DNA from 3 places in the Embleya sp. NPDC005575 genome. Region 1 is predicted to be linked to each of the others. Evidence: riboswitches for the same ligand, from Rfam matches in the RefSeq annotation. Region 1 holds a riboswitch; each other region holds the start of a gene.
The links. Region 1 has a riboswitch for cobalamin ahead of ABZS54_RS14595 (energy-coupling factor ABC transporter permease). Riboswitches for the same ligand answer to the same signal wherever they lie in the genome.

Region 1 (3,264 bases):
GACGCGGAGAACAACTGGTCGTCGGGATCCTGGACGACCAACTGCACGACCCGGCGCAGCGCGGTGAGCCCCTTGCGGTCGTGCCGAATCGGCGCCTCGTGCAACTCGACGTGTCCCGAGTCCGGCGCCAGGCCGCCGGTCAACAGCCGCAGCAGCGTGGTCTTGCCACTCCCGTTCGGCCCGAGCAGGGCCAGCGCGCGCCCGGCCGAAACGGTCAGGGACAACCCGGCGAACACCGGCGGCTGGTCCTCGTAGGCGTATCCGATCTCTCGTACCCGCAACGGATTCACGGCACCACCGATACCAGGAGAAGGGTGGCGGCGACGACCGCCGCCACCACGGACAGGGAGCCCGCCACGAAGACGCGCGAGATCGGTACCTCGTCCACCAGCACCCGCAGGCGCCCGTCGTAGCCACGCCCGGCCAGGCCCGCCTCCAAGCGCTGGGCGCGGGCGAACGCGTGCACGAACACCGCCGAGCCGAGCCCGGCCACCGAGCGCCACCGGGCCCGTCGGGTGCGATGGCCCAGCCGGCCGGCCTGCGCCTGGTTGATCCGCGCGGTCGTGTCGTAGAGCAGGAACAACATGCGGTACATCACCGCCGCGACGTCCACCACGGCGGCCGGGACTCCCACCCGGGTCAGTCTGGGCAGCACGTCCGACAGCGGTGTGGTGAACGCGAACAACAACATCGCGAGGCCGGCGGCAGTGGAGCGGGCCAGCAATTCGCCCGCGTGCCGCGGGCCTTCCTCGGCCCAGACGACGCCGTCCGCGCCGACGCCCACGAGCAGCGTCAGGGCGCCGGTCGCGGCGAAGCCCAGCGGCGCGCGGACGGCCCGCCACAGCCGCCGGGCGGGCACCTTCGCGAACCCGAACGCGATGACCAGGACGGTCCCGGCGACCAGCACCGCGCCGGGCCACGGCGGCAGCGCCACCGCGCAGCCGAGCAGCCCGAAGGAGAGCACGGCCTTGTCGGCGGGATGGCGGCGGCGCCACGAACTCGCATGCGCCGCCGCATCGATCGGCAGCACGGGATCAGCGACCCGATGCCGAAACCGGTGCCTCGTCGGCCGCGCCCGCCGGCTCGTCGGGCGTGTCCGCGGCCTCCGGCGCAAGCCTGCGACGGGTGCGCTTGACGCCGAACATGTATCCGACCACGCCCGCGCCCAGGGCGGCCTGCAACGCGAACAGCCCGGACTCGATCTCGCCGGACGGCGGTTCGTACAGCGGGCTGAACCACGGCTCGTAGTCGGGGTCGTTCTCGGTGATCGCGGTCTCGGCCCGGGTGTCGGAGCCCGCGAACGGCTCGTCCTTGTGATCGCCCATCCCGAACACCACGGGCAGCGCCGCGAGCAGCACCACGGCCAGCACGATCAGCAGGTTGATCTTCGTCGAGCGCTTCACTTGGTCTTCTCCTCCTCGCCCGCGACCCGCGCGTCCGTGACCACACCGAGGCGGATCAGGTCGCCTCGACTGGACTGCCGCAGCAAGCGCACGACCAGGACGGTCAGCAGACCCTCACTGATCGCCAGCGGGATCTGGGTGAGCGAGAAGATGCCGCCGAACTTGGCCAGGGCACCGGGAAATCCGCTGTCGGGGTCGGGGAAGGCGAGGGCCAACTGCACGCTGGTGACGCAGTACGTGCTCAGGTCCGCGACGAACGCGCCCAGGAACACCGCGATGTCCAGCGGCATCGTGCCGCCGCGTCGATCGAGCAGCGAGCGGGCCAACCGATACGTGCCGTAGCCGGCCCACGGGCCGACGATCGCCATCGAGAACGCGTTCGCGCCGAGCGTGGTCAACCCTCCGTGTGCCAGCAGCAGCGCCTGGAAGAGCAGGGTGATCGTGCCCAGCACGGCCATGATGGGTGGTCGGAACAGGATGGCGCCCAGCCCGGTGCCGGTGGGATGCGAGCAACTCCCGGTGACGGAAGGGATCTTCAGCGCGGACAGGACGAACGAGAACGCACCGGAGGCGCCCAGCAAAAGGGTGTTCTCGGGGCGGTCGCGCACCTCGCGGGTGAGCGCGCGGGCGCCGTGGACGACGAACGGGGCCGACGCGACGCCCCAGGCGGCGGCGTGTTCCCAGGGCAGATAGCCCTCGGCGATATGCATGAGGAAGGGTCCCTCTCCAACACCTCGTGGACGGACGATCGCCGTGGCCGGTCTCCTGGCTGACGGGTCGTACGTTCACGTCTCCGCCTTCCCGGGGCCGCGCAAGCGGTCCCAGTGGCTTCCCCGAGGCGACGAATCAACGTTTCCGCGGGGATGGAGGAGAACTTCCCGATCACAGTGGCGAGGGCCGCGCCGGCATCGAACCGGCTTCCCGAACACCACGGCGAGCCGACACTAGTGGTCGGATGGACATGGCGACAAGGTGGCTTTTGCAAACCGTGCGCAAGACCACAATGCGGGCGGAGCGGCCGAGCAATAGCCGCATTCCGGAACGCGGTCGACGCGCCGGCGCGGGCCGCGGGAAGGCGACCGAGGTGCTCGAAGGCGAGCACGAGTGCTTCGCGGCGGACTCAGTCCAGGCCGGGGCCGCGACCGCGGACCACCAGGGTGCCCGCCGCCCGGTCGCCGACCCGCCGGCGGCGCCCGTCGGTGAGCATCGCGGTCAGCCCGATCGCGCCGAGTGCGAACGTGTCGACGGCCAACAGCAGCCAGCGGATCCCCAGTTGGCGCCGGCCCGCTCGCCCGCCGGACACGTCCACGACGCGGATGCCGAACACCTGCATGCCCCACGTGCGCCCGTCGTGCTCTGCGGGTCGCAGCACCCAGTACCAGAGCAGGATCGCGACCGCGACGACGACCACGCCGGCGGTGATCGTCGCGGTCAACGGACCGCTGCGGATCGAACCGTCGGGGTGGGTGGGCAGCAGGACGAACAGGAACATCGCGGTCCCGAGCAACAGTGCGGAGGCCACCACGTCCACCAGGAACTGGCCGATTCGGCGCCACGGCACCGAGGAGTCGAGCGGGCTCTCGACATCGGGCAGCCACAACCGGGCACCCGACCGGGCGGGCCGCGCCGAGCGCGCGAAGTGCTGCGGAAGGCTGCGTTCGTACATGTCCTTGTACTTTCCGCAAGCGGGCGGGTTGACTCCCGGCGCGGCCGGATATCGCCGAGATTGCGCCCGGTCGAGGGACATGAGGGCCGACCGGGCACCGGGCGGGTGATCGAGCGGTCACCGGAATGGATCGAAGAGCATGCGCCGGTGGCCCGGTGGCCCTGATGCCCGGAGGCCCGGCGCCGCGCCCGATAC
Region 2 (3,264 bases), on a different contig from region 1:
TCTCGCGCGCGGTCGAGGGCCAGCGCGAGGTGATGGTCTTGGTCCGGGTGTAGAAGCGGATCGAGTCGGGCCCGTGTTGGTTCAGGTCGCCGAATCCGGATCGCTTCCAGCCGCCGAAGGTGTGATAGGCCACCGGCACCGGGATGGGCACGTTGACGCCGACCATGCCGGTGTTCACCCGGCGGCCGAAGTCGCGGGCGGTGTCGCCGTCCCGGGTGAAGATCGCCACGCCGTTGCCGTACTCGTGTTCGCTCGCCAGGCGCAGCGCGTCCTCGTAGGAGGCCGCGCGGACCACCGACAACACCGGGCCGAAGATCTCCTCGCGGTACACCCGCATCGAGGGCGTCACGTGATCGAACAGCGACGCGCCGAGGAAGTAGCCGTCCTCGTGGCCGGGTACGCGTACGTCGCGGCCGTCGACGAGCAGCTTGGCGCCTTCGGCGACGCCGATGTCCAGGTAGCCGCGCACCCGTTCCAGTGCATCCCGGCCCACCAGGGGGCCGAAGTCGGCGTCCCGGTCGTGCGAGGGGCCCACGCGCAGTGTGGCGATGCGGGCGACGAGCTTGTCCACCAGTGCGTCGGCGGTCTCGGCGCCGACGGGCACCGCGACGGAGATGGCCATGCAGCGTTCGCCGGCGGAGCCGTATCCGGCGCCGATCAGCGCCTCGACGACCTGGTCGAGGTCCGCGTCCGGCATCACGATCAGGTGGTTCTTGGCCCCGCCGAAGCACTGGGCGCGCTTGCCGTTCGCGGTGGCCGTCGTATAGACGTACTCGGCGATCGCCGTCGAGCCGACGAAGCCCAGGGCCTGCACGCGCGGATCCTCCAGGAGCGTGTCGACGCTCTCCTTGCCGCCGTGGACCACGTTCAGGACGCCGGGCGGCAGTCCCGCCTCGAGGAAGAGTTCGGCCAGGCGCAGCGGCACCGAGGGGTCGCGCTCGGAGGGCTTGAGCACGAACGCGTTGCCGCAGGCGATGGCCGGGGCGATCTTCCACAACGGGATCATCGCCGGGAAGTTGAACGGGGTGATGCCGGCGACCACGCCGAGCGGCTGACGCAGCGAGTGCACGTCGATGCCGGTGCCCGCGTTGTCGGTGAACTCGCCCTTGAGCAGGTGTGGGATGCCGATGGCGAACTCCACGACCTCCAGGCCGCGTTGCAGGTCGCCGTGCGCGTCGGCGATGGTCTTGCCGTGCTCGGCCGACAAGAGCTGGGCGAGCGATTCGCGTTCGGGCTCCACCAGTTGAAGGAAGCGGGCCAGAACCCGGGCGCGTCGCTGGGGGTTCCAGTCGGCCCACGCGGGTTGTGCCCGTTCGGCGTCGGCGATCGCCGCCAGGGTGTCGGCGCGATCCGCGAGCGGAACGCGTGCCTGTACTCGTCCGGTGTTGGGGTCGTACACGTCGCCGAACGCGCCGGAGGCACCGAGGACGTGCTTGCCGCCGATGAAGTGGGAAAGCTCGCGGACCATGAACGACCTGTCTCTCGTCAGGTGCGATCCGGAGGAGGGCATGACCCGCCCACGCAACCTCGGCGCGGGTGCGCGTGGTTGCCCGGTGCGGGTCGACGTCGAAATGATCAGGAACTCCTGGGGAGTTCGACGTTCGCAGGATCATCCGGGGCGGGTGCGCGGACCGGTGTCATGCGTGTTTGCTCCATCCTCGTGGACAACACGGATATACCCGCGGCCGGTATCCTGACTTCCGGATCCACGCACGATGCCCGCCTTCCCGGCCTTCGCCAGTGGCTTGGTGCTGCGGCAGCGCACTCCCCGGTCACAGTGGCGGGACCATGCCGGATTCACACCGACTTCCCTGCACCGCGGACCTTGTTGTTGAAGACGATATAGTCGGACGTCCTAGTAAGTCCAGCGCCGGCTCCACCCGGTACGGTCACCGACCGGCCCGCGGCCCGCCGGCCATCGGCCGCGTTGCGGCGCGGCATTTCGGGATCGGGCGGAGGATGCGCCGGGGATACCGGGTGAACGGCGGCTTTTACGCCTGTTGGGCGTCGGGAACCGCGGACGGCGTGCCGATTGTTCGGCGTTGGCTGAGGAGACCGGTGACGAACTCCGAGCTGACCCGGATCCACGCCTGCTCCCCTTCGTCGCCGTCGACCTCGGGGAGCAGGCGATCCAGATGGGCGACGGCCGAGGGATCGTGGACTCGCGAGGCGTGGCCGGTGACCGTGCCGGTCCAGCCGGTCCGTGCGGCCGGGTCGATGTGGTCGGCCTGGAAGGCGACCACCGCATCGAGTGCGGCCTTCGCGAGCGGGGAGCCGAGCGGAGCCCGAAACACCACGCACTCCCGGTCGAGCGCGAAGGCCACCACGTGAACGGCCGGAAGCGCGCCCTCGCTGACGACGACACGGCCCACCCGGGCGCTCGCCATCAGCTCCAACGTCTCCCGGCGGCCGAGGGCGCGTTTTGTCACGGGGTGTTCGCTCATTTCTCAACCCTCGAATCCCGTCCGGGCGCCGACCAGGGCCGAACGGCCCTGTGTCGGTCGGTTCCCTCTTGTCGACGCCGCGCCCGATGCCGGCGCGCTCGGCCGTGCGCTCGGGCCGTGGCTTCAGCCTCCCGCGGGCGTGACGCCCGAACCAGGGCCGACCGGCCCGAATCGGCGGGTCCAACAGCCGGTTGTCGCCGAGACGCCGGCTCGGCCGACCGGCCCCGAGCGGGGCCGATGCGCGCGGCGGTGCGAGCCCGGTCGTGACTGCCCGTGGCCGCCCGAGCATGGGTATGGTTTCGATTGGCGCGCCGTCGACGCGTCAGGGCCGTACGGCCCCAGGCCCCGGGCCGTTCGGCCCGGGTGCGCGAAAGCGCGATGCGGTGTCCTGAAAACCGCATCGACGCATGGACCTCGGAGGCCGTCGCCGTGTTTTGCCTTGCCCATCCTGGGACACCCCGCCCACCCGCGCGCCGTCGCCTCCTCGGCCGCCGCGAAGCACGGTACGCCGTACGGTTGTTCGAACAGCACCGGACCCACCGCCGGCCGCGAGCCGGGGCGCGTCCCGGCCGACGTGGTGGTGCGCGATGAGCGCTGACGCGACCCGGTCACAGTCAGCCGTCCCCGGTCGGGTCCTGGTCGTCAACGCGGGCTCGTCGAGCCTGAAGGTGTCGGTGGTCGAGTCGGACGACACGATCGAGTGCACCTCGAACCTGCGCTGCGCCGACACGTTTCCGTCCGCGGCGCTCGCCGAGTTCGTGCACGCGGCCGGGCCCGTCGAAGCCGTCGGACATCGCATCGTGCACGGTGGTGCGGACTT
Region 3 (3,264 bases), on a different contig from region 1:
CCAGGTTTCGCGTCGAATCAGGACGCGGGCCGCAACGCGGTCGGCCCCGCCTCGGCGAACGCCAGCCGGCAGGTGTCCGCGCGGTAGGTCGCCACGGTGACCGCGGCGGTCCGGCCGAGCGCGGTGTACGTCGTCGTCACGATCAGCACGGCCGTACCCGGCGGACGCTCCAGGTAGCGCGCCTCCTCGGCCTCGGCCACGCCCAGTTCGACTGCGCGGTGCCGGCCCTCCAGGCGGTGCCCGCGCAGTTGGCGCAGCATCAGCGAGGCGCGCTCGAAGCCCGGGACGCGGGTGGACAGCGAGGGCACGACGGCGCGGGAGACGTACAGGCATTCCAGGCCGACCACCTGGCGCATGGAGAACTGCCGGCGGCGCAGCCGGTGCACCAGGGCCGAGGGGCGGCCCTTGAGGGTGTCCGCGAAGTGGTCGGTCACCGACATGGTGGCGCAGTCGATCACCTCGCGGTCGCGCAGGTCCACGCCGGGCCAGCCCTCGCCGTCGGCGCTGAGCGAGACGTCCACGCGCGGTCCGGCGACCGTAGTGCCGGCGCCGCGCTTGCGGACCAGGCGGCCTTCGAGTTCGAGCTGTTCGAGGGCGTGCCGGAGGGTGGCCCGGGCGACGCCGAAGCGGGCCGCGAGGTCGCGCTCGTTGGGCAGGATGTCGCCGGAGCTGAAGTCCTCTTCGATCGCCTTCAGCAGCGAGGTGCGCAGTTGCCAGTACTTGGGCTCGCCGAGGACCGCCTCGTCCGGCAATGTCGCCATGTTGCCCACGGACGCCCCCTCGGCTGACCGACGCCTGCGCGGCGCGGACTTATTGCATGCTCGGTTTACTAAAGACGGTTGAATATAACCGCGTCCGACTGCGAAAGGTCCAGACCAAGTCGGTCCAAGTTGCCGGTGACCTGGCTCACATCACCGCGCCCGGACCGGAGGCGCCTAAGCTGACCTGCGCGAATGGTTCACCGCCCCGGCCGGGGGCGCGTGTCGCAAGAGGGAATCCGGTGTGAGCCCGGAACTGCCCCGCAGCGGTGAGTGGGAACGAGAGCCGTCATCACGCACTGGACGCCGAGCACGGTGTCCGGGAAGCGACGGCCGGTAGGTGTCGGTGCCCGGACGGGCCGGCGTGCCCACGAGTCCGAAGACCTGCCTTCGCCCGTGCGCGGCCCGTCCGTGCGCGGCCCACCGGAGCCTCGCGGGAGGGTCGGTCGCGTGTTCGTGGCCGGCGCCGCCGCGTCGTCCCGGTCGGGACCCCGGATCGAACTCGCGAAGGAGAGTTCCCATGACCCGCTCGGACCGCTCGGACCGCTCGCAGCGTGCCGCTCGTCGTGATCGCGCGGCGCAATCCGCCACGCGGTCCGCCGACTCGGCCGCGTGCACGATCACCGTGTGCCGGGGCTGCTGTTGCGGCACGGCCAAGATCGCGGGTGCCGATCACGCGGGCCAATTGGCGGCGTTGGGCGCGGCGCTGACCGGCACTCGGGTCGCGGTCCGGCTCGGCGACTGTCTGGGCCCGTGCGAGCGCGGCAATGTGATCGTGGTGCAGCCCTCGCCGACGGGCCGTGCGGCGGGCGGCCGGCCGACCTGGTTCGGGACGGTCAACGACCGGGAAGCGACCGGCGAGATAGCGGCGTGGGCGGCGGCGGGCGGCCCGGGGGTCGCGGATGCCCCGGGGCTGTTGGACCTGTACGAATTCACACCGAACCGCAAGGCCAGGCAGGGGTTGGAATCCTGACGAGGGCTCATGCCGGGAGCCTGCCCGACCGCGAAGTCTCCGTTCGGTTCGCGGGCGCCACACCGCCCACCACCACGACGCCGCCGACGACACCGCCGACCACCGTCCCGCCGAGCACGTGCACCACGACGGCGTGGGACCGCGCCGCGATCTACGTCGCGAACAACACCGTGTCGCACAAGGGTCACCCGTGGAAAGCGAAGTGGTGGACCCAGGGCGAGGAGCCGGGTACGACCGGCCAATGGGGCGTCTGGCAGGACCTGGGCGCCTGCTGACCGGACCGCAGCGGGACCGGTACCCGGTGAGCGGGACCGCCGGAATCCCGGACCACCGGCGCGTGTCGACCCCCACCGCCGAATACTCGCTCGTGCCGATTCGGCGGCCTGCCTAGGATCGAGCGATGACGACTTCCGACCATGCCGCCGTGACGGACGCCGTGACGGACGCCGTGCGCCGGGGCGACGTGGACCGGCTCTCCGCCTACTTCGACGGGACGACGCCCTGCCCGGTCGCGGTGCTGCGGCAGTTGATCGGACATCCGGACCCGGCGCCGCGCCACCTCGGAGTCGTATTGCTCCGGGAACGCGCCGGGCGGCCCGATCAGGGCTCGACCGCGGAGTCGGCGAGCCTGCTGTCCGAAGTGCCGGCAGGGCCGGCCGAGACGGCGGCGGTACTGGCCGAGGCGTACGCGCGACTGCGCGTCCCGGTGCCGGAATGGCGGTCGGCGGCCTGGCCGGCCAAGGTTCGGATCGCCTGGTTGCGAGCCGAGATCATCGGCCGACCCGAGGCGACCGTGCGGGCCGAACCGTCGGGCGAGGAGCTGTACCGGGCGGTCGGCTCGATCGACGCCGACGCGCCGGCCGACCTCGACGACTACCTGCGCGGGCTGGTCGCCCGGCCCGATCCGGTGCTGCGCGCGGGGGCGCTGCGGGTACTGCGCGAGGGGGTGTACGGCGCGCTGCTGGGGCCCGAGCAGGCGCGCGGCCGGTTGGTCGAGCTGCTGGAGCCGGCCGGCGGGGCGCGGGTGGTCGCGGGAGCGCTGGCCCAGTTGGCCGAACCGTGGGCCGCCGGGGACGCGCCGGCGGGCCTGGAGTCGGCGCTGCGGCGGCTGGTGACGGAGTACCCCGAGGCCGTGGAGACCGCGGCCCGGTTCGGCCTCTCCGGGCTGCTGCGCGAGATCGCGGCGGATCCGCGATTGCCGGGGAGTCGGCGGCGGCGCGCCCTGGAACTGGTCGGGGAGTTCGCCGAACGCGGCGATACGGCCGCACTGTCGGCGCTTGCGCGCATGGACCCGCTGCTGTTCGCCGTGCCGTTCGTCGCCTGTCTGCGGGCAATGCATCGACGCGGTCACTTCGTCCGGCCCGACGACGTGCCGGCGGTGATCGAGATGGCGCTCGCGGACTACCGCGTGTCCGCCGCGGACTTCGCGATCGTGTTGTTCACCGTGCGGCACGAGGTTGTGCGGGTCCTGACGGCCGTTTCGGAGGACGATCCGCACTGGCCTCGATGCCTGGACCTGCTGCACGCGGCGGC

Region 2: linked by a shared signal. The riboswitch ahead of ABZS54_RS09805 (CoA-acylating methylmalonate-semialdehyde dehydrogenase) and the one ahead of ABZS54_RS14595 (energy-coupling factor ABC transporter permease) in region 1 are both predicted to bind cobalamin.
Region 3: linked by a shared signal. The riboswitch ahead of ABZS54_RS35685 ((2Fe-2S) ferredoxin domain-containing protein) and the one ahead of ABZS54_RS14595 (energy-coupling factor ABC transporter permease) in region 1 are both predicted to bind cobalamin.

The regions. Positions count from the first base shown of each region.
Region 1 is NZ_JBEXCV010000034.1:32,164-35,427, reverse strand. It holds gene ABZS54_RS14610 (ATP-binding cassette domain-containing protein) at 1-290, opposite strand, end outside; gene cbiQ (cobalt ECF transporter T component CbiQ) at 287-1,030, opposite strand; gene ABZS54_RS14600 (energy-coupling factor ABC transporter substrate-binding protein) at 1,035-1,403, opposite strand; gene ABZS54_RS14595 (energy-coupling factor ABC transporter permease) at 1,400-2,113, opposite strand; cobalamin riboswitch at 2,141-2,351, opposite strand; gene ABZS54_RS14590 (RDD family protein) at 2,524-3,069, opposite strand.
Region 2 is NZ_JBEXCV010000020.1:52,218-55,481, reverse strand. It holds gene ABZS54_RS09805 (CoA-acylating methylmalonate-semialdehyde dehydrogenase) at 1-1,468, opposite strand, end outside; cobalamin riboswitch at 1,666-1,836, opposite strand; gene ABZS54_RS09800 (pyridoxamine 5'-phosphate oxidase family protein) at 1,992-2,444, opposite strand; gene ABZS54_RS09795 (acetate/propionate family kinase) at 3,032-3,264, shown strand, end outside.
Region 3 is NZ_JBEXCV010000165.1:3,604-6,867, reverse strand. It holds gene ABZS54_RS35690 (GntR family transcriptional regulator) at 18-761, opposite strand; cobalamin riboswitch at 988-1,144, shown strand; gene ABZS54_RS35685 ((2Fe-2S) ferredoxin domain-containing protein) at 1,279-1,731, shown strand; partial or broken gene ABZS54_RS35680 (carbohydrate-binding protein) at 1,764-2,006, shown strand; gene ABZS54_RS35675 (HEAT repeat domain-containing protein) at 2,132-3,264, shown strand, end outside.